Neorhizobium galegae: one gene and its partner. The protein of the gene in region 1 binds, or shares a complex with, the protein of each later gene. Links are inferred from orthologs where the notes say so. Each region holds a gene or a part of one and is shown on either strand. Other genes may lie near its edges.

Region 1 (14,681 bases):
CCGCCAAGAATGACGAGCGACAGGAGCACAAGACTATAAAGGCGCCAGGAAATGGCGAGACGTTGCATGGGACCCCCCTTATGTGCAATTCGCCTTAAATTCTAATGATCGTTGGTTACCAGGTGGTGAAGCCCTCACAAATCGCGGCGAACGCGCATTAGTTCAACCTAAATTATTGATGTTGAACCGCTTTTTCTTGGAGTTTCCTTCCTCCTCGCGTCCGGTTAGTCTCGCGGCCGGAGGAGTCGCCCTGGAAACCGCTTCGAAAGAGAGATGACGATGACCGAAAATGCCAAACCGACCGGTGAACTGACGCTCCGCACCCTGGCAATGCCGGCGGATGCCAACGCGGCCGGCGATATTTTCGGCGGCTGGGTGATGGCGCAGATGGACCTTGCGAGCGGCATCCGCGCCGCCGAGCGCGCCCGCGGCCGCGTGGTCACCGCAGCGGTCAAGGAAATGGCGTTCGAACTGCCGGTCAAGATCGGCGATACGCTCAATATCTACACGGAGATCACCCGCGTCGGGCGCTCGTCGATCACGCTCATGGTGGAAGCCTGGGCGCAGCGGGCGCGTCACCGGATGATCGAGAAAGTCACGGCCGGAACCTTCATCATGGTCGCCCTCGACGAGGACGGCCGCCCGGTGCCGGTGCCGGCCGAGGAATAGAGCGAGGAACAGCGATGGACGCCGCGACCGCCGCCGAAACCTTCACGCATATCCGCGTGGTCATGGGCATGGTGGTGAGCCTCAGCCTGGCGCGGCTGCTGAACGGCCTCGCCGGCATCGTCCAGCATCCGCGCGCCGCCCGCATCTACCCCGTCCATCTCGGCTGGGTGGCGTTCCTGTTCCTGTTCCTGGCGCATTTCTGGTGGTGGGAATACCGGCTGCATGCCTTGCCGGTGATCGGTTTTGCGGCCTATCTCTTCCTGATCGCCTTCTGCGCGCTGTTCTTCTTCCTCTGCGCCCTGCTCTTCCCGACCTCGATGCAGGATTACGACAGCTACGAAGACTATTTCCTGTCGCGCCGAAAATGGTTCTTCTGTTTCCTCGCCGGCCTGCTCGTCACCGACATCGTCGATACGATCCTCAAGGGCTGGGAATATTTCACCTCGCTCGGCTGGGAATATCCGGTGCGCACCGCGATCTATGTCGTCCTGAGCCTGATCGCCGCGACGACCGCCAACCGGCGCTATCACGCCGGTTTTGTCATCTTCGGGCTGGCCTATCAGCTCTATTGGATTTTTCGCGTCTACGACATCCTGACATAGGCATGCGGACGGGAACGAGGAGCAGATGACGGCGATACCCACACTTGAGACAAAGCGGCTTTCTTTGCGTCCCCAGAGGATGGAAGACTGGCCCGACTATAGCGAGCTGATGTTTTCCCCGCGCTCGGCTTTCATGGGAGGCCCGTTTTCGGTGGATGCTGCCTGGGGCCTGTTCAGCGGCGACATCGGCCAGTGGGCACTGATGGGGCATGGGGCCTTAATGATCGAAGACCGTGTGACCGGCCTCTGCCTCGGGCAGGTCGGCATCAATCACGGTCCATTGTTTCCCGAGCACGAACTCGGCTGGTTCGTTTATCCGAGCGCCGAAGGCAAAGGTTATGCCCGCGAAGCCGCCACCGCCCTACGGGACTGGGCCTTCTCGACACGTCGCCTCGAAACCCTGGTCAGCTACGTCCACCCGGACAATATCCGCTCGTGCAGGCTCGCCGAAAGACTGGGCTGCACTCTGGACGCCACGGCGCCGCGCCGAGATCCGGTCGACCTGATCTTTCGCCACCCTCGCCCATGAACCTGTCACGAAGTCGGCTACCCCCTCAGATAGGCCGAGGACGTATCGAAACTCAGGCCGGGAAAGACCTTGGCGGTAAGAGTGTCAGGCTCGATGCCGAACTGCCTGTAGAGCATGGCAGCGGCGACCTCGCGCACGTCGCCGGTCGGCATCAGGTCGCGGCGGTCGAGCAGCTTGTCTTCGGAAAGGCCCGGCCATTTGCCCAGGACCTTGCCGCCGGGGATCGCTCCGCCGGCGAGCACCGCAAGTCCGCCAGTTCCGTGGTCGGTACCGTTGGTGCCGTTCTCGCGGGCCGTGCGGCCGAATTCGGTCATTGCCAGCACTGCGGTCTTTTTCCAGGCGTCTTCGCCAAGCGCCGCCTTCAGCGTGAGGATCGCGGTCGAAAGATCGCCGACGGCTTTCCTGAACTGCCCCTGCTGGCCCACATGGGTGTCCCAACCGTTGATCGAGAAGCTGGCGATCCGGTAGTCCTCACGCAGCATGCCGCCGGCCAGCCGCGCCATGTCGGCAATGCCCGCGCCACGCTTGCCGTCGGCGTAAAGGGAGTCTGCCGATATATCGGTCTTCTTCGCCTCCTCCATGGCTTTCGCGAAAGCCGGATCGCCGGCATAGAGGCGGTCGAGAAAGGCGATCTCGTCTTCGGCCAGCGCGAAATTGCTCTGGGACGACCAGGAATCCGCCTCGTTCGGACCACTGAGGATCAGTTCCATCGAGGTGTTGATGTCGATCGCCTTGCGGGCGTTCGAGCGTGGGATGACCGCGAGTGTGCGGTTGAGCCAGCCGGTGCGCTCGCCCTTGCCGTTGCCGCCGGTCTCCAGCATGTCCTGGCCATCGAAATGGCTGCGCTGGTCCCGATAGGGCGTCGAGACCGCGTGCACGAAGGAGAGCTCGCCCGCCTGCCACAACGGCATCAGCGCGGAGGCCGCCGGATTGAGCCCGAAGAAACCGTCGAGATCGATGAGGCCGGTATCGGGCCTCAAGCCCAGTTTCGGCCTCAGCGCCGCATAGGCCGGATCGCCGTAGGGCTGGACGAAATCGAGCCCGTCCATGGCGCCGCGCAGGATGATCGTCACGAACCGGTTGTCGCCAGGCATCGCGGCAAAACTGACCGGCGTCAGGATGGAGGCCCCCGCCGCGCAGCAGGCGCCGGCCAGAAACCCGCGGCGAGACAAAGGAAAGCCGTGTTGAAAGCTCATTTCCTATCTCCTGTTGAATTCAGGGGACGCCAGCACCATCGTGATGCCGTGAACCTTGTTGGGCGCCTGGGCGATAATCCTGCTGGTCTCCGGATGGGCAGCATCGGCAAGTGCTGCCTGAAGGAAGACGGAAGGCTCCATCTTCTGCCCGAAGATACGCGCGACCATTCGCGACCACGAAATCCGCTCGCTCAGCTGGCTCGGGGTCAGCCATACGCTCGTTTCGTCCGCGAAACCCGCGGGGCTCGGCGGCTGCCAGATCGGCTGGCCCATGCGCTGCAGGGCGCCGAGCGTCAGAGCATTGGCCCGCCCCGCCTTCTTCTTGGTGTCTTCCCTCGCCGCCATGCCGGTCAGGTCCATGGCCTTCTGGACCGGGCTCTCGTCTTCGTCGCCGTCGTCCATGTCGCGTAGCAGATTGCCGAAATTCCTCTCCGGCAGATCGAGCGCGCGGAAACCGGAGACCACGAATTCGAACGGCTGCTTGATCTTCCGGCCGGGATCCGACCAGGCACGCGGATGTGCGAGCATGGCACGATAAACCTCGGTAAGATCGCCGCGGCTCTTCGTCCAGGCGGCGACCATCGCCGCGACCATCTCCTCGGGCGCGTCGTCGGCGATGAAATGGCGGACGAGCTTGCCGCAGATATGCTGCGCGGTCTTCGGGTTGGCGGCGAGGTCTTCGAGCATCAGCACGTGGTCCTGGCCGTCGCCCTCGTCGTCCCGATAGATCCGGCCGAGCAGATTGACAGGTCCCGCCTCGGCGAACCGCGGCTGATAGACGACCTGCATGGCGCGATTGTCGACGGAAAGTCCCGTCAGGATCAGCGCTGAGGCACGCACGTCTTCCTGGGTATAGCCGCTGCCGGCGCCCAGGGTGTGGAGTTCGAGCAGCTCGCGGCCGAGGTTTTCATTGAGCCCGCGGCCGTTCTTGCGGGCGGCAACGGAGTCAGGCCCGACGCTCTGGTCCTGGTCGAGATAGATCAGCATGGCGGGATGCAGGATCGCGGTGGACAACAGCTTGGTGAAGGAACCACCGAGATTGGGGCGGATCGCCTGCGCTTCGTAGAGCGGCACGATCATCCGCATCGGCAGCGACTTCATCACGCTGGTCGAGAAATGGTCGACCCAGAAACTCGCAAGGCGCTCATAGAAGCCGAGCGGCGAATGGATCGCCTGGGCAAGCCGCGCCATCGCATCCTGCCGGTAGATGCGCCGCGCCTCGCTCTGGGTCGCCTTGCGGACGTCTTCGTTCGGATTGCCGGCCCTGCGGGCTTTCGCCTCGGCGGCGAGGAGCGAAACGACACGGGTTGCCGTGTCTAGCCGGCCAGCTATACCCTCGCGCGGAAAACGGGGCTTTCCGGAAGCCCCTTCCTCGATCTGTCCCAGCAGCGCCTCGACATCACGGGGCGGCTCTTCGCCGGGACGAAGACCATAACCGTACCGGATGGCGGCCAGGGTCGGGGTGGGAAGAGCCATTGAATCACTCCTCGTTGGACCCCCTCAGAGTCCCGAAAAAATGTGGTGGAAACCAACAGGAATTGCGGCCATTTCGTGACATGGACAATTTGTAATTCATGACGGCCCGGGAAGTTCCAGCGACGCGCGAAAAATCGGATTTATTGCAGGATCCGACCCGGCCTCAGAACAACTCGCAGGCATTCGCTCAATATTGAGGCGCAGACGGCCGACGATTACCTATTCATTTAGGATAAATCGGTCGGCTTCAGGAAGATCTCCCGAAAGCAAGACTTTCTTATCGCCGCCGTTCGATAGTGTCGGCGTTGATCAGGAACTCCAGCCCGAGCAGATCGATGGAAGCCGAACTCAGAACAGGTCAAATCGACCCGGCCCTCGCACTGGACGTGAAGCGAGCACAGGCTTCGACCATGCTCGAACGCCTGACCTCGACGCTCGCCACCAATGCCGCGATATCCGCTTCGGCGCTTTTCGTCACCACCATCGACCGTGGCCTGACCTTTTCGGCCGGCCTCTGGTTCACGGCGGTGATCGCAAGCCTGGCCCTGCGCGTCGTCCTGGCCTCGATCCTGACGCGTTGGGAAACCGTAGACCATGCTCCGCAACAGGCACTGGATGTGCTGACCTTCGGAGCGCTCGTCAGCGGCCTCGCCTGGGCGGCTCTTCCGCTGACCGTGCCCGATTTCAATGCGCTCGGCGGAGATAGCGGCCTCTATCTGATCATGTGCGGCATGGCGACCGGCGCAGTCCTCATGGGCGTCGGACACAACCCGGTTTCCCTCGCCTTCGCGATACCGCCCAACATCTCGGTGATGGTGTCGCTTGCCGTCAGCGGCGGCGCCGGCGGCTGGCTCCTCACCATCGACGTCGTGGCGCTGACGATGGTACTGATCCGCAGCAGCCGCACCAGCGAGGCGACCTTCGTCGGCAACGTGCTCGGCAAACTGAAGGCGACGGCGCTTGCCGATTCCCTCTCCAGTGCCAATTCGAACATCCTGCGCGCCAACTACCGGCTGGAAGTACTGGCCAATTGCGATCCGCTGACCGGGCTTGCAAACCGTGCCGCCTTCAATACCGCCCTCGATACGGGGATTTCCGCCGCCCGCACCGCGGAGGAGCAACTCGCCCTGCTCATCCTCGACCTCGACCGTTTCAAGACGGTCAACGATACGCTCGGTCACAGCGCCGGCGACGCACTCCTCGTCGAGGTCAGCGACCGGTTGCGCTCGGCGGTCGACGGCAGGGGCACCATCGCCCGGCTCGGCGGCGACGAGTTCGCGATCATTGTCGGCGGTTCCGATGCGGGGAATCTCGCTCGCGACCTGGCGGCACGCATCCTCGATCGCAGCCGGCAGTCGGTCATGCTCGAGGGCCAGCCGACCGTGGTCGGCACCTCGATCGGACTTGCGTTTTTTCCGCTGCATGCGGATACCGCCGAAGACCTGTTCATCAGCGCCGACATGGCGCTCTACCGGGCCAAGGACGGCGGCCGGCGCCAGTGGCGCGAATTCGAGCCCGCCTTCCGCTCCCAGGCCGACCGCCAGAACCAGATCGAACACGAACTCGCCGACGCGCTGGATGCCGGCGACGTCGAAGCCTGGTTCCAGCCGCAGGTCGACCTCGCCTCCCAGGAGATCACCGGCTTCGAGGCGCTGGTGCGCTGGCACCATCCCTATCTCGGGCCGATCGCGCCGCCGGAAATCGTCGCCGCTGCGCAGGCGGCCAACCTTGCCGACCGGCTGACCGCGACCATCGCCGAAGCCGCCTGCGGCCTGCTGACCCGCCTGCCCTCGCTCGGCCTGCCGCGCGCGACCGTCGCCATCAACGTCTCGCCGCGCGAGTTCGACCTCTATTCGGTCACCGACGTGCTCGACCGCATCACCGCCGCGCACCGCATCGATCCGGCGCTGTTCGAGATCGAGATCACCGAAGAGGCGATCCTCGACACGCTGGTTGCCGGCGAGCAGCTGAAGCGCATCGAGCGGTCCGGCTACAAGCTCGCCGTCGACGATTTTGGCGCCGGCCATTCCTCGCTCGCCTATCTCGTGGCGCTCAAGGTCGACCGGCTGAAGCTCGACCGGCGCTTCATCACCGGCGTGCATCTCAGCCGCCAGAACCAGGAGATCGTCGGCGCCATCGTCGGCCTCGGCCGGGCATTATCGATGGAAGTGGTGGTCGAAGGCGTCGAGAGCGAGGAAGAGGCCAGTGCCCTCAAAGCGCTCGGCTGCCAGTTCGCCCAGGGCTATTTCTTCGGCCGCCCGATGCCGGCCGAACGCATCCCCGGCTGGATCGAATGCCGCCGCGCCGCCACCCAGCGCCAGGTGGCGTAACCCGCCCGCATCTCCCGGCGCGCGCCCCAAAATCCGTTTCCCTTTTGTACTCGTTTTGTGACCTGCCCCTCTTCACTTTCGCGACGAGTCTCTCCATATTCGCGGCATGGCCAGATCACCGAAAAAATCGCCCGCCTCGAACCCGGACAATCACGAGGGTTTCGAGGAAGCCCCCCAATCGTCGTTCGAGGGCGCGCCCCTGCAAGGCAGCGTCTCCGACTGGGTGAAGCAGCTCGAGGCGGAGGCGGAAGCCTCCGGCGTCGAGACGCAGCGCGAGATCGCCTCCAAGGCCGGCAAGCACCGCAAGAGAATAGAGATCGCGGCGCGTGAGGAGGCCATCAAGGCCGCCGCCAAGTCTGCGCCGACCACGGCCAAGAACACCACCGCCTCGAAGACCGCCCGCGGCGTGTCGATCGGCGCCTCCTCGGATCCGAAGACCCGCGCCCGCGCCGGCCTCAACCCGGTCGCCGGCATGGATACGTCGCTGGAGGACGCCGAGAACCTCGCCGCCGGCGCGGTCACCGCCACCGTGGAAGCCTTGTCGGCGCTGATCGAGAGCGGCAACCCGCTGTTCAAGGACGGCAAGCTGTGGACGCCGCACCGCCCCGCCCGGCCGGAAAAGTCCGAGGGCGGCGTCACCATCCGCATGTCGTCCGATTACGAGCCCGCCGGCGACCAGCCGACCGCCATCCGCGACCTGGTGGCGGGCATCAACGACAACGAACGCTCCCAGGTCCTGCTCGGCGTCACCGGCTCGGGCAAAACCTTCACCATGGCCAAGGTGATCGAGGCGACCCAGCGCCCGGCCGTCATCCTCGCCCCCAACAAGACGCTGGCGGCGCAGCTCTATTCCGAGTTCAAGAACTTCTTCCCGGACAACGCGGTCGAATATTTCGTCTCCTATTACGACTATTACCAGCCGGAAGCCTATGTGCCGCGCTCCGACACCTTCATCGAGAAGGAATCGTCGATCAACGAACAGATCGACCGGATGCGCCACTCCGCCACCCGCTCGCTGCTGGAACGCGACGACTGCATCATCGTCGCCTCGGTCTCCTGCATCTACGGTATCGGCTCGGTCGAGACCTATACGGCGATGACCTTCCAGATGTCGGTCGGCGACCGGCTGGATCAACGCCAGTTATTGGCCGACCTCGTCGCCCAGCAGTACAAGCGCCAGGACCTCAATTTCGTGCGCGGCTCGTTTCGCGTGCGCGGCGACACGATCGAGATCTTCCCGGCCCACTTGGAAGATGCCGCCTGGCGGATCAGCATGTTCGGCGACGAGATCGATGCGATCACCGAGTTCGATCCGCTCACCGGCCACAAGGTCGGCGACCTGAAATCGGTAAAAATCTACGCCAACTCGCACTACGTCACCCCGCGCCCGACGCTGAACGGCGCCATCAAGTCGATCAAGGAAGAGCTGAAGCTGCGCCTCGCCGAGCTCGAAAAGGGCGGCCGCCTGCTCGAAGCCCAGCGGCTGGAGCAGCGCACCCGCTACGATATCGAGATGCTGGAGGCGACCGGCTCCTGCGCCGGCATCGAGAACTATTCGCGTTATCTCACCGGCCGCAATCCCGGCGAGCCGCCGCCGACCCTGTTCGAATACATCCCCGACAACGCCCTGCTGTTCATCGACGAAAGCCATGTCTCGGTCAGCCAGATCGGCGGCATGTACCGGGGCGACTTCCGCCGAAAAGCGACGCTCGCCGAATACGGTTTCCGCCTGCCGTCCTGCATGGACAACCGGCCGCTGCGCTTCGAGGAATGGGATGCGATGCGCCCGCTCACCGTGGCCGTCTCGGCTACGCCCGGCAACTGGGAAATGGAACAGTCCGGCGGCGTGTTCGCCGAACAGGTGATCCGCCCGACCGGCCTGATCGACCCGCCGGTGGAAGTCCGTTCCGCCCGTTCCCAGGTCGACGACGTGCTCGGCGAAATCCGCGAGACCGCCGCCAAGGGCTATCGCACGCTGTGTACGGTGCTCACCAAGCGCATGGCCGAAGATTTGACCGAATACCTGCACGAACAGGGCGTGCGCGTCCGCTACATGCACTCGGACATCGACACGCTGGAGCGCATCGAGATCATCCGCGATCTTCGCTTGGGTGCTTTCGACGTGCTGGTCGGCATCAACCTGCTGCGCGAGGGCCTCGACATTCCCGAATGCGCCTTCGTCGCCATCCTCGATGCCGACAAGGAAGGCTTTTTGCGCTCGGAAACGTCCCTTATTCAGACCATTGGACGTGCCGCGAGAAACGTCGACGGCAAGGTCATCCTCTATGCCGACAAGATCACCGGCTCGATGCAGCGCGCCATGGACGAAACCGCCCGCCGCCGCGAAAAGCAGATGGAATACAACACCGCCAACGGCATCACGCCGGAATCGGTGAAGGCCAGGATTTCCGACATCCTCGACTCGGTCTACGAGCGCGACCACGTCCGCGCCGACATTTCCGGCGTCTCCGGCAAGGGTTTTGCGGATGGCGGCCACCTGGTCGGCAACAACCTGCAGGCCCATCTCAACGCGCTCGAAAAATCGATGCGCGACGCTGCCGCCGATCTCGACTTCGAAAAGGCCGCCCGCCTGCGCGACGAGATCAAACGCCTCAAGGCCGCCGAACTCGCCGTCATGGACGACCCGATCGCCAGAGACGAAGCCCGCGCCGTCGAAGGCAGCGGTGGCAAGGCCGGAAACGGCAAGAGTGGCAACGGCAAAGGCGGAGCAAAACCCCGCCGCGAGTCGATCTCCCCACCCGTGGGGGAGATGGCCGGCAGGCCAGAGGGGGGCGATCTTGCTCCCAACGCCAAATCCCTCTTCGCCAAGCCCAACCTCGACGACATGGGCCGCGACATCGCCGACCCCGCCAAGCCATCGCTGTTCCGCAAGAACGACCTCGACGAAATGACCGTCGGCCGTACCGAAAAACCGGTCATGGGCAAGTTGCCGCCGAAGCCTGCAACCTCAACCTCTCCTCCGTCATCCTCGGGCCCGACCCGAGGATCCACCGACGACCCCCGCCCCCTCGTGCGCGGCAAGGTCGGCGCGGGGAGTTATGAGGACGCTGGGGAGCAGAAGCGGAAGAGCCGGACGAAGGGGAAAACCGGGCGGCCGGGGCGGTAGATGCGTGACCGTCTCAGCCGACCGTTTGTCGATATACTGCGCCTGCTTGGAAATGATGACGGGCGATCAACACATACGACGGCAGCACCGGCCTCACCGCCGCATATGGTCGGTATGCCCGTGGCGTCAATGTGCATTTCGCAGGTAAAGGCCCCGGCTAGTAAGGTCCTGTCTGGATGTTCTGGCGTCGGAGATTCATCGCTTGAGCAGGCAGATGCAATTTTTTGTTGAAAAAAGCGGGCCGTGCAATTTTTCTCTTTATTAATGACTAAGTAGATGCTTCCCTTCGTTCATTGGGGGAAGCATGTCTAAATTAAGCCGCAAGAATTCTAACCCACTGATTCTTCGTCCAGATGCCAATATTGGCAACTCGTCAGCGGAAGCAGACGATGAATTCTTGTTTGATTGCTTTTTTGATCATCCCTCCCTGTCGGTACTAAATGACGTATCAAGCGCAAAGTTGTTTGCGTCCGGCAGAACAGGAATCGGAAAGACAGCGCTGCTGAGAATGATAGATCGCAGCAACGAAAACGTTTCCAGCATAGACCTTACAGATCTGGCGCTAAACTATGTAGCAAATTCCGATATAATACAATTCTTAAATGCGTTAGATATTGATTTAGACATATTTTACCAAACACTTTGGAAACATGTACTTTGTCTTGAGTTCATTAGGTTGCGATTCAATGTGGAAAATATAAATACTTCGAATTTTGCCTTTTCGAAAATATTTGAGTTTTTCTCCGGAGACGCGAGAAAGAAAGCAGCTCTCGAATATCTCAGGCAGTGGGAAAGCCGCTTCTGGATCACCATGGATGAGAATATCAAAGAAATTACTCAGAAAATAGAAAACACTGTTGATGCAGAGCTGTCTGCGGAAATTGAGAAATTTAAGGGCCGCGCGGGTTATGCGCGTACCCTTAGCTCGGAAAAAAAGTCGGCACTGGTTCAGCGTGCAAAGAAGATCGTCAATTCCGACATGCTGACAGACCTTGCGAAAGTACTTGACCTTCTTTCCGAGTATGAAGGGAAAGAAAAATACTCTCAAACTTATTATATTCTTATCGATAAACTTGATGAAAAATGGGTCGACGATCGGATAAGATATCAATTAATCCGGGCATTGATTGAATGTTTGCGATCATTTCGCAAGCTTAGACGTCTCAAAGTGGTCGTTGCACTTCGCTCTGATGTACTTGAGCGTGTTATTCAGGAAAGCTCCTATGTTGGCTTCCAGCGGGAGAAATACGATGACTATTTCCTTAGAATCCGCTGGACGAAGGAACAGCTTTGGCAACTCGTTGAAAAACGAATCAATTTCTTATTCAGAAGAAAATACTCATCGGAGAATGTTTTTTTCTACGACATCTTCGAAAAGAAAGTTGGGGCAAAAGATACTTTTGATTACATGATCGAGAGGACATTGCTGCGACCGCGTGACATTATTTCTTTTATAAATATTTGCTTATCCCTTTCCCAAGGGCAGAATAAAGTTTCCCAAAAGACTGTTCGGCAGGCGGAGTCTGAATATTCACGAATCAGAATGCAGGCACTGATGGATGAATGGGAAAGCTCGTACCCCACCATCCGTGTCGCCTTTACCTTAATTTCCGGGCGTGGCGGTAGATTTAAACCCGGGGATATATCCGGCCGCGAGTTCATCGAGGAGTTTGTGCTTGAGATCGACGATAAAATACAATCGGAAACCGATCCAATTGCTAAGCAAGCGAGAGAATATCTCAAAAATGAAAGTCCCGATAAACTCTTAAATACCGCGCGGCTGTTGTTCAGCACTCTATATCGAATAGGGGCGGGCGGACTTAAATTGGCGCCAAATGAGCCCTATATTTATGCTTATAAAGACGTTTCGGTTATTGTGCCTGAGGCGATTACCAACGACACAAAATTCTTAGTACATCCAATGCTTCACCGCGCGTTAAATATCTCGGAGTTCTCGTAAATTCATTACGCTACCTCCCACAACTACCTCCACCCCACTATCCTTCCACCCCTCCCTCGCCTAAACATCTCCCCACATCCAACCGGGAACGACTCATCCATGCGCATGCCGGCCATCGTCTTCGGACTGCTGTTTTCCCTGCTGGCTGTGGCCGGCGCCGAGGCGCGGGTCTACAAGTCGCCGCAGGCGCTGATCAAATCCCTTTATGCCGACACGATCGACCCGGCCGAGGACGATGCGCCCTCGCCCTATTCCGCCTATTTTTCCGATGCGCTCAACGAGAGCCTGACGGCGAATGGCGAGGCGGTGGATTTCGACCCGATCCTTGCCGGACAGGATGGCGTCGCCAGCAATATCCAGCTTTCCCCGCCGATCGTCTTCGACAACACGGCGGAGCTGGAAGTGTCCTTCCGCAACGGCAAGCGCTCGGCGACGCTCTTCTACACGCTGGTGCGCGAAAACGGCGGCTGGAAGGTGGACGACATCGCCGACCAGTCCGGCGACGAGCCCTGGAGCCTTCGCGACCTTTTGGGGCAGTAGGGGGCGTTTTTTTAGGCGGTGGAGGCACCACCTTCCCTCATTCCTGTCCTTGTGACAGGAATCCAGCAGCGCCGCGTCCGCGGCGCGAAGGACTCTCCCGTACACGACGTCTGACAAAGGGTCCTCTCGCCGTGCAGACGCACGGCGGCTGGATCCTCGGGTCGAGCCCGAGGATGACGGAGGAGAGGGTGGCGGATAACGGAGGAGAGGCGTGCGATTGCCAAGGTCGCCCCTCGAGATCCAAGGTCGCAACCTCGACATCCAAGGTCGTCATCCTCGGGATCTAAGGTCGTCATCCTCGGGCTCTAAGGTCGTCATCCTCGGGCTCTGAGGTCGTCATCCTCGGGCTCGACCCGAGGATCCACCCTCCAGGCGCCGACCCATCCGGGCATGATCGACACCTCCCCCTCAGCCCCATCAAGCACTTAGCCTCCCCCGCATCCCCGCCCTTCCAGCCCGTGCCTACAATCCCCCCGTCCCGTCGCGGATACACCGGCAGGCGTGCCGGCGAGGCGGGACCGGCGCGGACGTCAAGGGCAAGACGCAAAACCTTGGCGTTCGGGTTCGCGGAAAATGGTCTCCCTCCGGCGACGTGGGACGGGTGAGAAGCTGTCGGACCGACTTCTCGTTTCGTTTTCCATCATGGAGCGCCGGGCGTGCCTGTGAGGCACACAGGGTGATCGGGGCCGCGCCGTGCGGCGTCCGAGGGTTTTTGAAAAACCCGGATTGTGCGGCGCAGGTGGAAGACGATGCCGGGCGGCAGTCATGGCCTGCGGCATCGTAGTCTGAGAGCGTGCATGACGCCCTCTCTCGGAGGGGCACGCAACCGTTCCCACAACCCCCGTCATCGCAGAGGGACCGAAGTCGCGGATAATAACCGCCGAACGGGGCGCTGAGAGGTGTCACTTATTACTTACCTTACGAGGCAGCTTTCAGCGCCCCGTCCGACACATGCTTCGCCCTCCTCGGGCGGACGAAGCGAAAACCGAGGATCACCAAGGGAGGAGCATGTCCGGTGGATACCGCCCTTCCCGTCTTATGCCGAGACCGGCCGAGGAGCCCATGGCCCAAAAGCGATTGCCCGAAGAACGATCATCCCGCGAGCAGCTCGCGCCGCTCGACGCCCGGATCAGCCGCAACGTCGCCGATAGTCTCGGCATGCCGCAGATGTGCCGGCGCCGCGCGTGCCGACGCACCGGCCATTGCGCGGCCGACGTCTCCGCCGCGGGCGAGCCCGCCTGTATCGGCATCCTGCAGGATTGTCACCGCGAATTGTTTGCCGTCCAGAGGGGGATGGCCGTCCTCTGCGCCGAGCGCTTCTCCGCGTGGCAAGGTCTGCCGGGGGCGGTCGATGATGAACAGGCTTTCGTGCTGCGGCAAGGCGCCTGCGCAGCCGTCTTCGCGCTTTACGACGAGCAAGCGGCCCGCCCCGCGCTTCGCGGATGGCTGCGCCGCATTCGCCTTCCCCCGCCCGCCCCGCCTCCCCGGAGCATCGCGGGAGCCTTCGAGAGGTTCGGTGAGTTCCTGCCGGAGGAGGAAGATGGCGCGCAGTAGATGGAGTGGATAACGGCGGGGGGTGGTACTCGGGGAGATGTTGCAGGGGTTGCGTATGCCGCACCGCCTGCCGGCCCTTCGCTTTGGCTCAGGGCGTTCGAGGCTCAAAACGCTCCACTGGAGCGTTTTGCCGGCCAAAGGCCGTCGCCTCCTGCCGGCCCTTCGCTTTGGCTCGTGGCGTTCGAGGCTCAAAACGCTCCACTGGAGCGTTTTGCCGGCCAAAGGCCGTCGCCTCTCACCCTACAAACGCCCTTTCGATGACGAACTCGCCGGGCTTGTTGTTGGAGCCTTCGACAAGGCCGGCCTTTTCGAGCAGGTCCTTGGTGTCCTTCAGCATCGCGGTCGAGCCGCAGATCATGCCGCGGTCGACAGCCGGGTCGAGCGCCGGCACGCCGAGATCGGTGAACAGCTTGCCCGACACGATCAGGTCGGTGATGCGGCCGCGATACTTAAAATCCTCGCGGGTCACGGTCGGGTAGTGCTTGAGCTTGGTCCCGACGATCTCGTGGAGGAATTCGTGGTTGTTGATCTCGTGCACCAGGTCGAAACCGTATTTCAGCTCGGCGACGTCGCGGCAGGTATGGGTGAGGATGACCTCGTCGAACTTCTCGTAGGTCTCGGGATCGCGGATCAGGCTGGCGAAGGGGGCGATGCCGGTGCCGGTCGAGAACATGTAGAGCCGCTTGGCCGGCGTCAGC
Region 2 (14,199 bases), 470 kb from region 1 along the record:
CGAGCGTGACCGGCATGCCGGTGCCGAACTGCGGCAGGCCGATGCCGTTCATCAGCAGATAAGGTTCCAGATTCGCGCTTCTGAGCGTGACGTGACCGCTCCCCTCGCCAAAGCCCTCACTGCCGACCCGGATATCGCCGTTGATGTCCAGCGAGGTCTTTTCGGTCGTGAACGTCAGCGCAGCCTTTGCGGCAGCATCCGGACCCTGGTGGACGTTGAGCAGCAGTTCACCCGCGCCGTCCCCCTCGAAAGGCAGGGGATCGAGACCGGCCTGCCCCAGGAGAACCATCGGATCGGGATTGTCGAGCGACGCAAGGAGCGTCATGTCGATGCCGGCCGTCAGGTCGAAGAGGCCTGGAAGCTTCAGGGCGGCATTGACCGCGCTGCCGTTGGTCTTGCCCTTGAGGACGACCTCCACGCCGTTCAGGTCGCCGCCGACGGTCAGGCTGGCGCCGAGATCGGTGTTGGCGAACCAGGCGCCGTTTGCAGCAAGCCGGGCCAAAGCCGGATGCGCAGGCAGCCGATCGCGCAGCATGGTCAGGAAAGCCGTCGGATCGGCGGAACGGAAGGTGAGGCTGCCATTGCCCGAATAGGCCAGCAGCGAGCCTTCTATGCGACCTCGTGCCGAAACCGTGGCACCTTCGACATTGCCGATCGTCAGGCGCTCCAGCGATAGCGCGCCGCCGGCCAGGGTGAAGGCTGTGTCGACATTGTTGGCGGCAACCCCGAAGGCGGTGAACCGGTCGGCCTTCAGCGTCGCGGCAACCCGATGGTCGAGCACGTCCTGGCCCGCATCGTCGCCCGTCATCAGCGAGGCGAGCGCCCGCATGGCATCGATATCGATCTCGTTGCCGGCAAGGCTCATCGAAAGATTGGGCGTCTGCCCCTGTGCGGACTGGCGCTCGAGACGGCCCTTGAGCGTCGCCGGACCGACCGCCAGTTCGAGGTTGTCGAACCTCTGCAGGTCCGGCGTCAGGTTGACCTTTGCCGAAAATCCGGCGGAGCGGAGCTGGCGCAGCTCGGGCGCCACCCGGCCCGAAAGCCAGTCGGAAAGTCCGGACGGCTGGCTGGAGGCGACCAGCATGTCGCCGACGAAGGACGTCCGGTCGCGAAGCACGAGGCTGCCCTTGGCCTCCAGCTGCGTGCGGCCCGGCAGGGTGGCCACCACGTTGTCGACCGTCCAGCCACGCCCGGCAGGCCGTATGTCGAGCCTGATATCGCGTATTGTCGTGTCGTTGGCGACGATCGCCGGCAGCCTGAGGCTGGCGCGGCCGGGCACCTGCGGAATGGGGATGGAAGCGGCCAGCCGGATGAAATTGTTGATGCGGCGCTGCGCCGAAGCGGCGGCATCGCGGCCGGTCTTGGCCCGCGCCCCCTCGCCCAGCCGATTGACGTCGATCTGCTGGCCGTCGGCTGTCAGCAGGAATTCAGGCTTGTCGCCGGTATCGAGCGTCGCTTCGCCGGTCACCACGTAAGGGTTGTCGGTCGCCCCGACTTCCAGCCGGTATTGCGGAACGCGAATGCGTTCGTTGGTGACCTCGAACCCTCCCTTGAGGCGCGGCCCGGGCGGCGGCGGCGTCACCGGCTCGGTCTCGTCTTCCTCCTGCAGGAAGTCGAACGTGAAGTTGCCGTTATAGGCCGGCTTGTTGTCGGCGACGGTAAGCTCGCCGTCGAGATTGATCTCGACGGGATGCGCATCCGGCCAGAGCCTGAGGCGCATCGGCACACGCTTGCCCTCGGCATCCGCCGTGCCGCTCGCCAGGTTGAACCGGGTCTCATAGCCATCGAGCGCCGCATTGCCTTCGCCGCGCCAGGGACCGCGCAGCGAACCGGCGGAAAAATCGCCCGCGAGGCCGGTGATCTGCCGCGACTGCCCGGACTGTTCGTCGATCAGGTTGATCTCGCCGCCGGTGATATGCACATCCTCGATGACCACCGTGCGGGCCGGGATCGCGGCACGGCTGCCGCGCATCCAGTCGAGCGAGCCATCCTTCAACAGCCGGATCCGGGCCTTCGGTTCCTCGATGCGCATGTCGAAGATGCGCGCCTCGCCCGAGAGGAAGGGCGCCAACTCCATATCCATCGAAAACCGCGCTACCTGTACCAGCGGTTGGCCATCCGTATCGGCCCCCACCCGTACGTCATGCAGCGTGACTGAGGGAAACGGCAGTATACGTGCATCGACGTTGCCGTGGACGGTAACCTTCTTGCCGAGGATGCGGCTTGCCTGTTCCTCGAAGCTGACGCGCAGGCTCGACCAGTCGACGAAGAAAGGCGCGAGCAGCGCTGTAAACAGCGCCACCACCACCAATCCGCCGAATGCCAACAGGATGCGTCCGAACACGGTATCCGTCTCCCTGATCTTGCCTAAGAGACTAGTTCCATTGGGTTCACAGGCAAGTCAAGCTTGCAGGAGCATCTCATTCGGCAATCCTGAAGATCTTGCCCGGATTGAAGATATTATCCGGATCGAGGCCCTGCTTGATGGTCCGCATCAGGCCAACCGCACCGCCGAGCTCCTCTTCCAGGAACGACATCTTTCCCTGGCCGACGCCGTGTTCGCCGGTGCAGGTGCCGTCCATGGCAAGCGCCCGGTGATTGAGGCGGGCGATGAACGCCTCGACCTTGTCGACCGAGGCCGGGTCCTTGCCGTCGAAAAGCACCAGGACGTGGAAATTGCCGTCGCCCGCATGGCCGACGATCGGCGCCAGCAACCCCTGTTCCGCAATATCGGCCTGGGTCTCGGCGACGCATTCGGCAAGCTGCGAGATCGGCACGCAGACGTCGGTCGACAGGCCGTCGAGCTCCGGCGCCAGCGCCCGGCTTGCCCAATAGGCGTTGTGGCGCGCGTTCCAGAGCTTTGCCCGCTCCTCGGCATTGGCCGTCCACAGGAAGTCGTCGCCGCCGCATTCCGTGGCGATCTCGGCAAACTGCGCCGACTGCAGCGCCACCGTTTCCTCGGTGCCGTGGAATTCCAGGAACAGCGTCGGCTTTTCCGGATAGGAGAGTTTCGAATAGGCATTGCAGGCCCGCATCTGCACGTCGTCCAGCAGCTCGATGCGGGCGACCGGGATGCCCATCTGGATGGTCATGATCACGGCATCGCAGGCGGCTTTCACGCTCGGGAAAGCGCAGACGCCGCCGCCGATCTTTTCCGGAATGCCCTGCAGCTTCAACGTCACCGAGGTGATGACGCCGAGCGTGCCTTCCGAACCGACGAAGAGACGGGTCAGATCGTAGCCGGCCGACGACTTCCGGGCCCGCTGCGCGGTGCGGATCTCCTCGCCGTCGGCGGTGACGACGGTGAGCGACAGGACATTGTCCTTCATCGTTCCGTAGCGCACCGCGTTGGTGCCGGAGGCGCGGGTCGCGGTCATGCCGCCGACCGAGGCGTTGGCGCCGGGATCGATCGGGAAGAACAGGCCGGTGTCGCGAAGCTCGCGGTTCAGTTCCTCCCGGGTGATGCCTGGCTCCACGGTTACGTCGAGATCGGCCGGGCTGACCCGAAGCACCTTGTTCATGCGGCTGAAATCGATCGAGATGCCGCCGGACGGCGCATTCACCTGACCTTCGAGCGAAGAGCCGACGCCGAAGGGCACGACCGGCACGCGATGCTCGGCGCAGGCCTTGACCACGGCTTTGACGTCACCGGCGCTTTCAACGAAGACGACGCCATCCGGCAATTGCGCCGGCAGATAGGTCGTCGTGTGGGCATGCTGCTCGCGAAACGACTGGCCGGTCTGAAAACGCTCTCCGAAGGATTGCTTGAGGATGCCGAGGACCGTCGATATGCCCTCTTCGTTGCGAAGACCCGCCTTCACATCCTTGACCGCCATGACCACTCTCCTCGTGTCTTTTCAAGGGATTGGTTAGGCGAAGGGTCGGGTTTTGTCCAGACGGAACAGCGGTGATCCAACCAGGCAGAGTCCAGCCTTGGCGATCCCCGGTTTCTTTTCGTCATCCTCGGGCGAGCAGAGCGGGACCCGAGGATCGGACGGGGCGCTGAAAGCGGCCTCGTAAGGTAAGTAATAAGTGACACCTCTCAGCGCCCCGTTCGGCGGTTTATGCCCGCGACTTCGGTCCCTCTGCCGTGGCTCTTCCGGACGGTGTTCGTATGACCCAGGGCGCCCCATCCGATTCTGATCGGCAAGGCATCCATGGATCTCCGCCGGTTTCTCCGATGGTATCGGTCGGACTTTGAAAAATCCGGCGACACCATCCGGTCAGCCACCATGTGTGCCGCACAGGCACGTCCGGCGCGCGCTTTCGGGCTTCAAGAGACGAAGGCTCGGTCCGTTTTCCTTCATCTCTCCCCGTTGTCGCCGGAGGGAGACCATTTTCCGCGAACCCCGAATGGCAGGACCTACGTCGTTTCCTGCCACCCGGCGCCGGTCCCGCCTCGCCGGCACGCCTGCCGGTGTATCCGCGACGGGACGAGGGGATTGTAGGCACGGGCCGGGAGGGCGGGGATGAGAGGGGTAGAAAATTAAATTAAATCGTTGAGCCGACAGGCGGGTAAAGCTTGGGACATCCCCGCAACGGCGCTTCCCGACGAACCCGAAATGAGGATGCCGGACGCGAAACCTGAGGCCGAAACTAGCCCGCTATGGCCACGCTCAGCCTCTGCTGTACCTGATCGACATTGCCGCGGACATAGACAGCCGTGGGCTTGCCGCCGGTGCTGGCGAGCGCAAGAGCGACGATGGTGACTTCCTCTTCGAAAGTCGTGACGTAAAGCACCTGCGCGGGATTGATGTATACCGATTGGTTATGAGTATTCTTGAAGCCGATCAGCGCCATACGTCTCTCCTTCTGCTGCGTGGCGGGATATGCCATGCCATGCACAAGGTTGCCGCAAGTTTAACGGGCCCGGGTCATGACCGTTATGATCACAAGAAGTCTCGAAACCGACCACCGCAGCGAGATGTCGACGATGAGCCTCCCGTGTTGGTAAGTCCTTGCGCCCCCGGCAGGGCGAGTTTCCAGGAGCCGAGCGCGAATCGCCGGCAAGGCCTTCGCGCCACGGAGAGTTTTTTTGTCCCGGCGCAAAATAGTTCACCTGCAAGTCACCAATCGATGCGCTAGAACAGGTTCTGCCTTCATCAAGTTTCAGGAGATCAGCGATGGCGACAATTGCAATCATCGGCGCGGGTGCGATGGGCAGCGGGATCGGCCGGCAGTTGGCGGACGGCGGCGCCAAGATCCTGACCTATCTGGACGGCCGCTCGCCCGAGAGCCACGACCGGGCCAGAGCCGCCGGAATGGAGCCCGCCCCGCTTGAAGACATCGTCGGGGCGGAGATCGTTCTGTCGATCGTCCCGCCCGGCCAGGCGATCGGCGTTGCGGAACGTCTGTCCGCTGCGATCGGAGAGCGCCCGACCCCGGTGACATTCATCGATTGCAACGCGATCTCGCCCGACACGATGCGTGAGGTTGCAGCCGTTTTCAGGCCCGGCCAGGCGAATGTGCTGGACGGCTCGATCATCGGCCTGCCGCCGCAGCCGGGAAAAGCCGGACCAAAACTCTATATCAGCGGGGACGAGGCGAACAGAAGCGCCGTTCTCGCCGCGCACGGGCTTCACGTCCGCTGGATCGAAGGGGCCGTCGGCGCAGCCTCGGCGCTGAAGATGTGTTATGCGGGCATCAACAAGGGCGTCACCGGGCTCGGCACCGCCATGCTTCTCGCCGCCATCGGATCGGGTGCCGACCAGAGCCTCAGACGGGAGATGGCCGAAAGCAATCCCGACCTCGACCGGAAACTCTTAAGTGCCATTCCGGACATGTATGCGAAAGCCTATCGCTGGGTGGCGGAGATGGAGGAGATCGCCGCATTCCTCGGCGAAGACGATCCGGCCTCGCTGATCTTCAAGGGAATGGCGGGATTGTTTCAGAAGATGGCCGACGACCGGGCCGGCGGCGGCGCGCTTGCCGGCCAGCTCAACGACCTGCTCGGCCGGTAGGTCGTCAAAAATCTCGACGCTATCTTGTCTGTCCTCGGATCAGGTCCGGGGACAGCGGCTATGGAAGGGACAGGTCTCTTCTCCCCGCCCATTACTCGGCGGCGAGCAGCTGTTCCTCTTTTTCCTTCTCGTTGTCCTGCTTCTCTTGCCCGCGGCGCGAGGCATGCGCCAGTTCCTCATGGAACCGCGCTTCCTCGTGCATATGCGGCTTGGCGAAGCCGGCAATCAGAAGATAGGCGACCGGGGTGATGAACAGCGTCACGATGACCGCAAAGCCGAGGCCGCCGACGATGACCCAGCCGAGCGCGATACGGGCTTCCGCACCCGCGCCCTGGGCCAGCAGCAGCGGTACGCCGCCGATGACGGTGGCGATCATCGTCATCATCACCGGGCGCAGACGAAGCGCGCAAGCGGTTTCGATCGCCTCGCGCACGCTGGTGCCGCGGTCCCGGAGCTGATTGGCGAATTCAACGATCAGGATGCCGTTCTTCGCCATGACGCCGACGAGCAGCACGAGGCCGATCTGGCTGTAGACGTTGAGGCTCGATCCGGTCAGCACCAGTGCGATGGCGGCGCAGGCAAGACCGAGCGGCACGGTCGACATGATGATGATCGACGACAGCACGCTTTCGAACTGCGCCGCCAGCACCAGGAAGATGATCGCGATCGCAAAACCGAAGGTCATCAGCATGGCGTTGGAGTTTTCGCCGAGCGTCTTCGCCTCCGCCATCGGAACCAGGCGGACGCCCGCCGGCAGGAACGGCTGGGCGATCGCGGAGACTTCCCTGACCGCATCGCCGAGCGCCACGCCGTCGCGCAGGTTCGACGAGATGGACACCGAGGCGAGCTGTTCCTCGCGGTTGAGCTGTGGCGCCACCGCGCCTTCCTTCAAGGTCGCGATCGTCGACATCGGCACGATCTTGCCGTCGCCGGTCTTGAGGAAGATGTTCTCGAGATCGGTCGGATCGTCGATCGGACGGGTGGTCGAGGTCAGCTTGACCGGCAGCGCGTCGCCGTTGACGAAGACGTCGACGACCGAACGGCCCTCGAGCAGCGACTGCATGGCGGTCGACAGGCCGGTAATGTCGATGCCGAGGTCGGAGGCCCGCTCGCGGTCGATCGCCACCGAAAGCTGCGCCTGGGTCGGCTCGTTGGTGAGACGCGGCGTATCGAAGAACCGGGCGCCCTCGCTTTCCATATGCGACACGAGCTTCAGGGCCGTCGAGGTCAGCACGTCGTAGTCGTTGCCGACCAGGGCCATCTGCAGGCCGTTGCCGGCGCCGCGGATCTTCAGGCTGTTCGCCTGCATGGTGAAGCCGCGCAGGGCCGGAACCCTCAGCGCCGCGGCGTTGACGTCGGCGGCGATCTGGTCCTGCGTGCGGCTGCGCTCGCCCCAGGGCGCCAGCGTCAGAACCATGAAGCCGCTATTGGTGTTGCTGCCGAAACCCGAGATCGAGAAGACGTTGGTGATCTCGCCGGAATCTCGCAGCGACTTCAGGTTCTCTTCGACACGCTGCATCTGATCGCGGGTATAATCGAGGCTGACGCCCTGCGGCGTCGTCAGGCGCAGCATGATCGTGGCGCGGTCTTCGCGCGGCGTCAGCTCGCTCTTGACCAGGCCGAAGACATTGTAGGCGGCAATCGAGAAGACCACCGACACGACGATGACGACCAGCGGCGCATTGAGGCAGAACCTCAGCGACGACGCATAGACCCTGGCGAACCCGTTGCCGAAGGCGCCGAGGAGACCGTGGTCCTCCTTCATCGGTTTGGTCAGCATGCGCGACGCGAGCATCGGGCAGAGCGTCAGGGCGGTGACCGACGACAGGGCCACCGAGAAGGCGAGCACGAAGCCGAATTCCTTGAACAGGCCGCCGATCTGGCCCGGCAGGAAGGACAGCGGAATGAAGACGGCGGCAAGCGTCGCCGTGGTCGCGATGACGGCGAAGAACACTTCCTGGGTGCCGAGCACGGCGGCGGCGCGCGGCCCCATGCCTTCCGCTCGTCGCCGGACGATGTTTTCGAGCACGACGATCGCGTCGTCGACCACGAGGCCGGTCGCCAGGACGATGGCGAGCAGGGTCAGGATGTTGATCGAGAAGCCGACGAGGTAGATCGCCACCAGCGTGCCGATCAGCGCCACCGGCATGGTGATCGCCGGGATCAGCGTGGCGCGCCAGTCGCGCAGGAAGAGATAGATGACCACGACGACGACAGCGGCCGAGAGCATCAACGCGATCTCGACCTCGTGCAGCGCGCCCTGGATGAAGATCGCGTCGTCGCCGGTGATGGCGATGCGGGTGCCTTCCGGCAGGGCCTTCTGCATCTCCGCGACGGCCGCCTTGACGCCTTCGGAAATGTTGAGCGTGTTCGACTGCGCCTGGCGGATGATGCCGAGGCCGACGCCCTGCACGCCGTTGGCGCGCAGCACGGTGGTGCCGTCATCCGGACCGAGTGCCACGGTCGCCACGTCGCGGACGCGGACATTCGGGCCGATCAGGACGTTTTCGAAATCCTGGGGCGTGGTGAGGTTGGCGGTGGCGCGGACGACGATATCCTGGGTCGTGCTCTTCAGCGAGCCGGCCGGAACGTCGAGCGCCGCGCTCGACAGCGCCTTGGAGACGTCGGCGACGGTCAGGCCGCGGCCGGCCAGGGCGGCCTGGTTCACATCGACGCGAAAAACCTTGTCCTGGTCGCCATAGAGCTCGACGTCGGCCACGCCTTCGACGGCGGCGAGCCGGTCGACGACCTCGTTGTTGACGAGCTGGGTGAGGTCTTCCATCGACATGTTCGACGATGTGACCGCAAGGCGCATGATGGCGTCGGAATCGGCATCCGCCTTGACGATGCGCGGCTCGTCGGCATCGTCCGGCAGCTGGTTGACGACACGGCCGACCGCATCGCGCACGTCGTTTGCGGCCTCCGACAGATCGACGCTGTCGGAAAACTCCATCGTCACGCGGCTGGAGCCGAACTGCGACTGCGACGACAGAGCCTTGAGGCCGGAGACGCGCGCGACGGCGCCTTCGATGACCTGGGTGACCTCCTGGTCCATCGTCTGCGGCGAGGCGCCGTCGTAATTGGTACGCACCGTGATGACGGGCTGGTCGACGTCGGGAAGTTCTCGCACCTCGACGCCGGCGAGGGCCGCAAGGCCCGCAACGACCAGCAGCGTGTTCAGAACCGCGGCAAGGATCGGCCGGCGGACGAAGAGGGCGGTAAAGCTCTGCGCGGATTTCTCCGCCTCGGCCTTCCCTTCGTCGTCATGGCCAACGCCTGGGAGTTCGATCTTCATTGGCGCGCCACCTCAGCCGTTTCCGGCGCGCCCAAGATCCGGACCGCCGCCCCTTCCCTCACACGCTGCAGACCTTCGGTCACGATCCTGTCGCCCTCTTTGAGCTCGGCGCCCACGAGGACTGCATCGGGATTGCGCTGGACGACGCGCACCCGGGTCTTGACGGACTTGTTTTCCCTGACCTGCCAGACATACGAACCTTCGCCGTCCCACTGGATGGCCAGCGGATCGACCGCCGGATATCTTTCGCCGGCAAAGCGCATGCCGACGTTGAAGGCCATGCCGGCGCGCAGCACGTCGCCAGGATTTTCAACCCGTGCACGGATGCGCATCGTGCGGCTTGCCGGATCGACGCGGTTGTCGATCGCCTCGACCTTGCCGGAAAAGACCTGGCCCGGACGGGCAATCGAACTCGCCTCGACCGCCTGGCCCGGCTGGATCGCAACCGCGAAACGCTCCGGCGCCCAGAAGTCGACCAGAATTGCCGAGCGGTCGTCGATCGTCACGACATTGGTCTGGGTGGTGACGTTGTCGCCGATATTGACCGCGACGATGCCGGCAATTCCGTCGATCGGGGCGACGATATCGCGGCGCCTGAGATTGAGTTCGGCGGTGGAGAGTGCGAGCTTTGCGGCCTGTTCGGCAATCTGCGCATCGAAAACGTCGAGGCGCGAGAACGACTGCAGGTTCTTGTAGGAGGCGGATTTTTCCTGGGCGCTGGCCAGCGCCACCCGCGCCTTGTCGCGCTCGATCGTCTGCTCTTCGTCATCGAGGCGGGCGAGAACCTGGCCCTTGGTGACCTTCTGGCCCGACGTCACCATGATCTCGTTGACGGTACCGGAAGCCTGCGGCATGACGACGACCGACTGGATGGCCTCGCCGCTGCCGATTGCCGAGAGGCGGTCGTTGACGGTGCCGATCACGACCGGCTGGGCGACGATGAGCGTCGCCCGGTTGCCGCCTTGGCCGCCACCCTGGCCGCCTGCCCCGCGCTGCCCATTCTGCGCGGCTCCCTGTGCTCCGCCCTCGCCCTGCGGACGCGCCGCAGCATTGCCGTTGGCACCACCCGCTGGAGCAGGTGCTGGCTGGGCTGCGGTTCTCGGAATGACGGCGGCGATCACTTCACCGGGAACGCCCATCTTGGTCAGGGTTCCGCCGGCGCTCGGCACCAGGTAGACCCACAGGCCGAGCGCTCCGGCCAGGACTACGATACAGAGCAGAAGCTGTTTCCAAATCCGCATTCAATTCTCCAATGGCGGCACCAGGAGGCCATATTGCCCGGGAGTATCCTTTTTTGCGGGTGCTCACGCAATGGGTGTTCGGCAACCTTACAAAAATGTAACCTCACGAAATTTCACGCATATGTTAGATCGGAGGCATACATATACTCCTAAAATCGCCTCTTTCGCAGTGGGCAACCGGCGGCCTCTTCACAATTTGGCCTTGCCTTGTGTGAACAGTCGGAATGAAAGCAGAACATTTTCTGGTCTTTCAGGTCCGAATCACTACATTGGCCGCATGACGAATAGTTTCGACGACATTCCGTTCTTCGACGAAGAACCGCAGCAGGCGCAGCGCAAGGCCCCCGCCCTGGCGCAGCCGGCCGGAAACGGCGGCCTCGGCATCGCCGCGCGCGCCATGGCGGCCCGCGACCAGCACCGGGCGCCCGACTACCTCGCAGGCCTCAACCCGGAACAGCGCGAAGCGGTCGAGACGCTCGACGGCCCTGTCCTCGTGCTCGCGGGCGCGGGCACGGGCAAGACGCGGGTGCTGACCACCCGCATCGCCCACATCCTCGCAACCGGCCGGGCCTTCCCTTCGCAGATCCTTGCCGTCACCTTCACCAACAAGGCGGCGCGCGAGATGAAGGAACGCGTCGGCGTTCTGGTCGGCGGCGCGGTCGAGGGCATGCCGTGGATGGGCACCTTCCACTCGATCGGCGTAAAACTGCTGCGCCGCCATGCGGAACTTGCGGGCCTTCGCTCCGACTTCACCATCCTCGACACCGACGACGTGGTGCGGCTGATCAAGCAGCTGATCCAGGCCGAAGGGCTCGACGACAAGCGCTGGCCGGCAAAACAGTTCGCCGGAATGATCGACACCTGGAAGAACAAGGGCCTGACCCCGCCCGACATCGCCGAGGGCGACGCCCGCGCGTTTGCCAATGGCAAGGGCCGCGAACTCTACGCCGCCTACCAGGCGCGGCTGCGCACCCTGAACGCCTGCGATTTCGGCGATCTTCTGCTGCACCCGATCGCGATCTTCCGCAAGAACCCCGACCTCTTGAAGGAATATCACGGAAAATTCCGCTATATCCTGGTCGACGAGTATCAGGACACCAACACCGCCCAATATATGTGGCTGCGGCTGCTCGCCCAGCGGCCGAAGGACATTCCCCAGAACGTCTGCTGCGTCGGCGACGACGACCAGTCGATCTACGGCTGGCGCGGCGCCGAAGTCGACAACATCCTGCGTTTCGAAAAGGATTTTCCGGGCGCCAAGGTGATCAAGCTCGAGCGCAACTACCGCTCCACCGAACACATCCTCGGCGCCGCCGGCCACCTGATCGCCCATAACGAGGGCCGGCTTGGCAAGACGCTGTTCACCGACCGCTCCGATCCCGACGACGAAAAGGTGGTGGTGCATGCCGCCTGGGATTCGGAAGAGGAAGCGCGCGCCGTCGGCGAGGAGATCGAGAACCTCCAGCGGGGCAAACACAAGCTCAACGACATGGCGATCCTCGTGCGCGCCTCCTTCCAGATGCGCGAGTTCGAAGACCGGTTCGTGACATTGGGCCTCAACTATCGCGTCATCGGCGGCCCGCGCTTCTACGAGCGGCTCGAGATCCGCGATGCCATGGCCTATTTCCGCATGGTCTGCCAGCCCTCCGACGACCTCGCCTTCGAGCGGATCATCAACACCCCGAAGCGCGGCCTCGGCGACACGACCGTGCGCTACCTGCACGACTATGCCCGCGCCCGCGACATCCCGATGCTGCAGGCCGCCGCCGACCTCATCGAGACGGACGAGATGAAGCCGAAGGCGCGCAAGGCGCTGTTCGACGTGGTGACCGACTTCCGCCGCTGGCAGGGCCTGCTCGAAAACATGGCTCACACCACGCTTGCCGAGCAGATCCTCGATGAGAGCGGCTATACCGCCATGTGGCAGAACGACAAATCGGCGGAAGCGCCGGGACGGCTGGAAAACCTCAAGGAACTGGTCCGTTCCATGGAAGCCTTCGAGAGCATGCGCGGCTTCCTCGAACACGTCTCGCTCGTCATGGATGCCGAGAACAACGAAAACCTCGATGCCGTCTCGATCATGACGCTGCATTCGGCCAAGGGCCTGGAATTCGACACCGTCTTCCTGCCCGGCTGGGAGGAAGGCCTGTTTCCGCACCAGCGGGCGCTCGACGAGGGCGGCCGCTCGGGCCTGGAGGAAGAACGCCGCCTCGCCTATGTCGGCCTGACGCGTGCAAAACACCGCTGCCATATCTGGTTCGTCTCGAACCGCCGCATTCACGGCCTCTGGCAATCGACCATGCCGTCGCGCTTCCTCGACGAACTGCCGGCAGCCCATGTGGACGTCGCGGCCTCAGACAGCAATTACGGCGGTTATGGCGGGCGCGGCGGTTACGGCCAGTCGCGTTTCGACAAGGCCGAGCCCTTCGCCAACAATTATTCCACACCCGGCTGGAAACGCGCCCAGGCCAACAAGACCGACGCCACCCGCGACAACTGGGGCACCCGCTCCGGCCACGCCGTGGAACGCATCGGCTACGGCGAAAGCGGCCCGCGCACCCGGACGATAGATGGTGAACTGGTGGCCAAATCCGTCGCCAACACGCCATCGCAGTTCTCGGTCGGCGACCGGGTGTTCCACGTCAAGTTCGGTAACGGCAATATTTCGGCGATCGAGGGCAACAAGCTGACGATCGAGTTCGATCGGGCCGGGCAGAAGCGGGTGCTTGAGGGGTTTGTGGAGCGGATTTAGATTGCCTTACAATAATTTAAAGAATTAATATACTCGCATGGGTAGTGATTTGCGGGGGATTCGGTGGCGTTAGAATTTACTCTGTCATTTGAAGGAGCATCTGCGGACAATAACTTGCTCGACTTTTACGACGCCGCAGCCGCCTTCTCCGCATTTCAACGAACGCTTGCACTTACCGCTCATCTTGTAATCAATGGCGAGATAATAACTCAAGCTCCTTCATTAAAGGGAGCCCAGATACTCTCTTATCCTGTTGAGCAAGGAAGCTGGAAAGCAGTCGCTGTTGTTGCGGGAACGCTTTTACTATCCGGAGGCGTGGCATCTAGAGATTCTGTACTCGGCCATATTTTTACTTCTACGTATGACTATGTATTAAATGAAGCACTCGGTTTTCATGTTGATTTCGATAAAACACTTGGCGAGCAATTAGAGGAATATCGCCGACAAACAGATGTGGTTCCTAAAAGTCTCGACGAAGGGAAGTTACAAGCTTTAATCGAAAAAAACGAAAATTCACTAAAAGATCTGCATAGACCAATATCCCAATCTAGAACTGCCGAAACCGCAAATATCGGGCAGAGCAATAACGGCAGAATAGTCAAAAAGACAGGACCAACTCTTGATTTCGATACATACGAATATATAAATGTGACGCGCTTATCGGATAGCCAGATATATCGAGCGGGGAAAGTATCAAGTTACAACACAAATACTTTCAAAGGTCGCATATATATAGAATCCGAGGGAAGACCGATACCTTTTACTATAGCGGATTCTGCAAGAAACCCTAGAAACATATCCAAAATTGTTCGCAGCCTTTCTTCAAACGCAATAGACAGATTTGATGCACAGGCAGAAATAGAGTTTGAAGCGCTTACGTTTGAAAGCAAAAACGGTCGCTTAAAGAGCTACTTGATCATCAATATAAAATAAAACTCAACGACTTGCACT

The links.
Region 2: the proteins of uvrB (region 1) and LZK81_RS12340 are in contact, whole or in part, in a crystal structure (PDB 7EGT), measured with the Thermus thermophilus proteins. The link is inferred for Neorhizobium galegae from one-to-one orthologs. Residues at the interface, in WP_096411307.1 of Thermus thermophilus: Glu23, Leu25, Arg26, Asp27, Gly28, Glu29, Arg30, Phe31, Arg55, Glu326, Asp327, Phe328, Glu379, Ser382, Gln383, His398, Gly400, Arg401; in WP_096412145.1 of Thermus thermophilus: His654, Arg656, Phe657, Gln666, Asp668, Glu669, Lys680, Arg681, Leu682, Ser683, Lys685, Tyr686, Ala687.

Annotation. Positions count from the first base shown.
Region 1 is NZ_CP090095.1:1,987,982-2,002,662, reverse strand. What follows is about bases 6,547-10,129. They hold uvrB (excinuclease ABC subunit UvrB), read left to right. Parts: upstream 6,547-6,908; coding sequence 6,909-9,929; downstream 9,930-10,129. Other genes in these bases: LZK81_RS10005 (putative bifunctional diguanylate cyclase/phosphodiesterase), read left to right, coding at 6,547-6,802. In the rest of the region: LZK81_RS10035 (methyl-accepting chemotaxis protein), read right to left, coding at 1-68; LZK81_RS10030 (acyl-CoA thioesterase), read left to right, coding at 280-669; LZK81_RS10025 (hypothetical protein), read left to right, coding at 684-1,271; LZK81_RS10020 (GNAT family N-acetyltransferase), read left to right, coding at 1,297-1,800; LZK81_RS10015 (DUF1501 domain-containing protein), read right to left, coding at 1,818-2,996; LZK81_RS10010 (DUF1800 domain-containing protein), read right to left, coding at 3,000-4,472; more of LZK81_RS10005, read left to right, coding at 4,808-6,546; LZK81_RS09995 (P-loop ATPase, Sll1717 family), read left to right, coding at 10,234-11,889; LZK81_RS09990 (YbjP/YqhG family protein), read left to right, coding at 11,989-12,429; LZK81_RS09985 (hypothetical protein), read left to right, coding at 13,492-13,983; LZK81_RS09980 (ferredoxin--NADP reductase), read right to left, coding at 14,219-14,681. UniProt on the Escherichia coli protein: The UvrABC repair system catalyzes the recognition and processing of DNA lesions. A damage recognition complex composed of 2 UvrA and 2 UvrB subunits scans DNA for abnormalities.
Region 2 is NZ_CP090095.1:2,454,132-2,468,330, forward strand. Bases 10,410-13,510 are described here. They hold LZK81_RS12340 (ATP-dependent helicase), read left to right. Parts: upstream 10,410-10,773; coding sequence 10,774-13,248; downstream 13,249-13,510. Other genes in these bases: LZK81_RS12335 (efflux RND transporter periplasmic adaptor subunit), read right to left, coding at 10,410-10,496; LZK81_RS12345 (hypothetical protein), read left to right, coding at 13,312-13,510. Outside these bases: LZK81_RS12310 (AsmA family protein), read right to left, coding at 1-2,344; LZK81_RS12315 (FAD-binding oxidoreductase), read right to left, coding at 2,421-3,836; LZK81_RS12320 (hypothetical protein), read right to left, coding at 4,597-4,800; LZK81_RS12325 (NAD(P)-dependent oxidoreductase), read left to right, coding at 5,124-5,960; LZK81_RS12330 (efflux RND transporter permease subunit), read right to left, coding at 6,052-9,255; more of LZK81_RS12335, read right to left, coding at 9,252-10,409; more of LZK81_RS12345, read left to right, coding at 13,511-14,181. UniProt on the Escherichia coli protein: A helicase with DNA-dependent ATPase activity. Unwinds DNA duplexes with 3'-5' polarity. Translocates on single-stranded DNA with 3'-5' polarity. Initiates unwinding more efficiently from a nicked substrate than double-stranded DNA.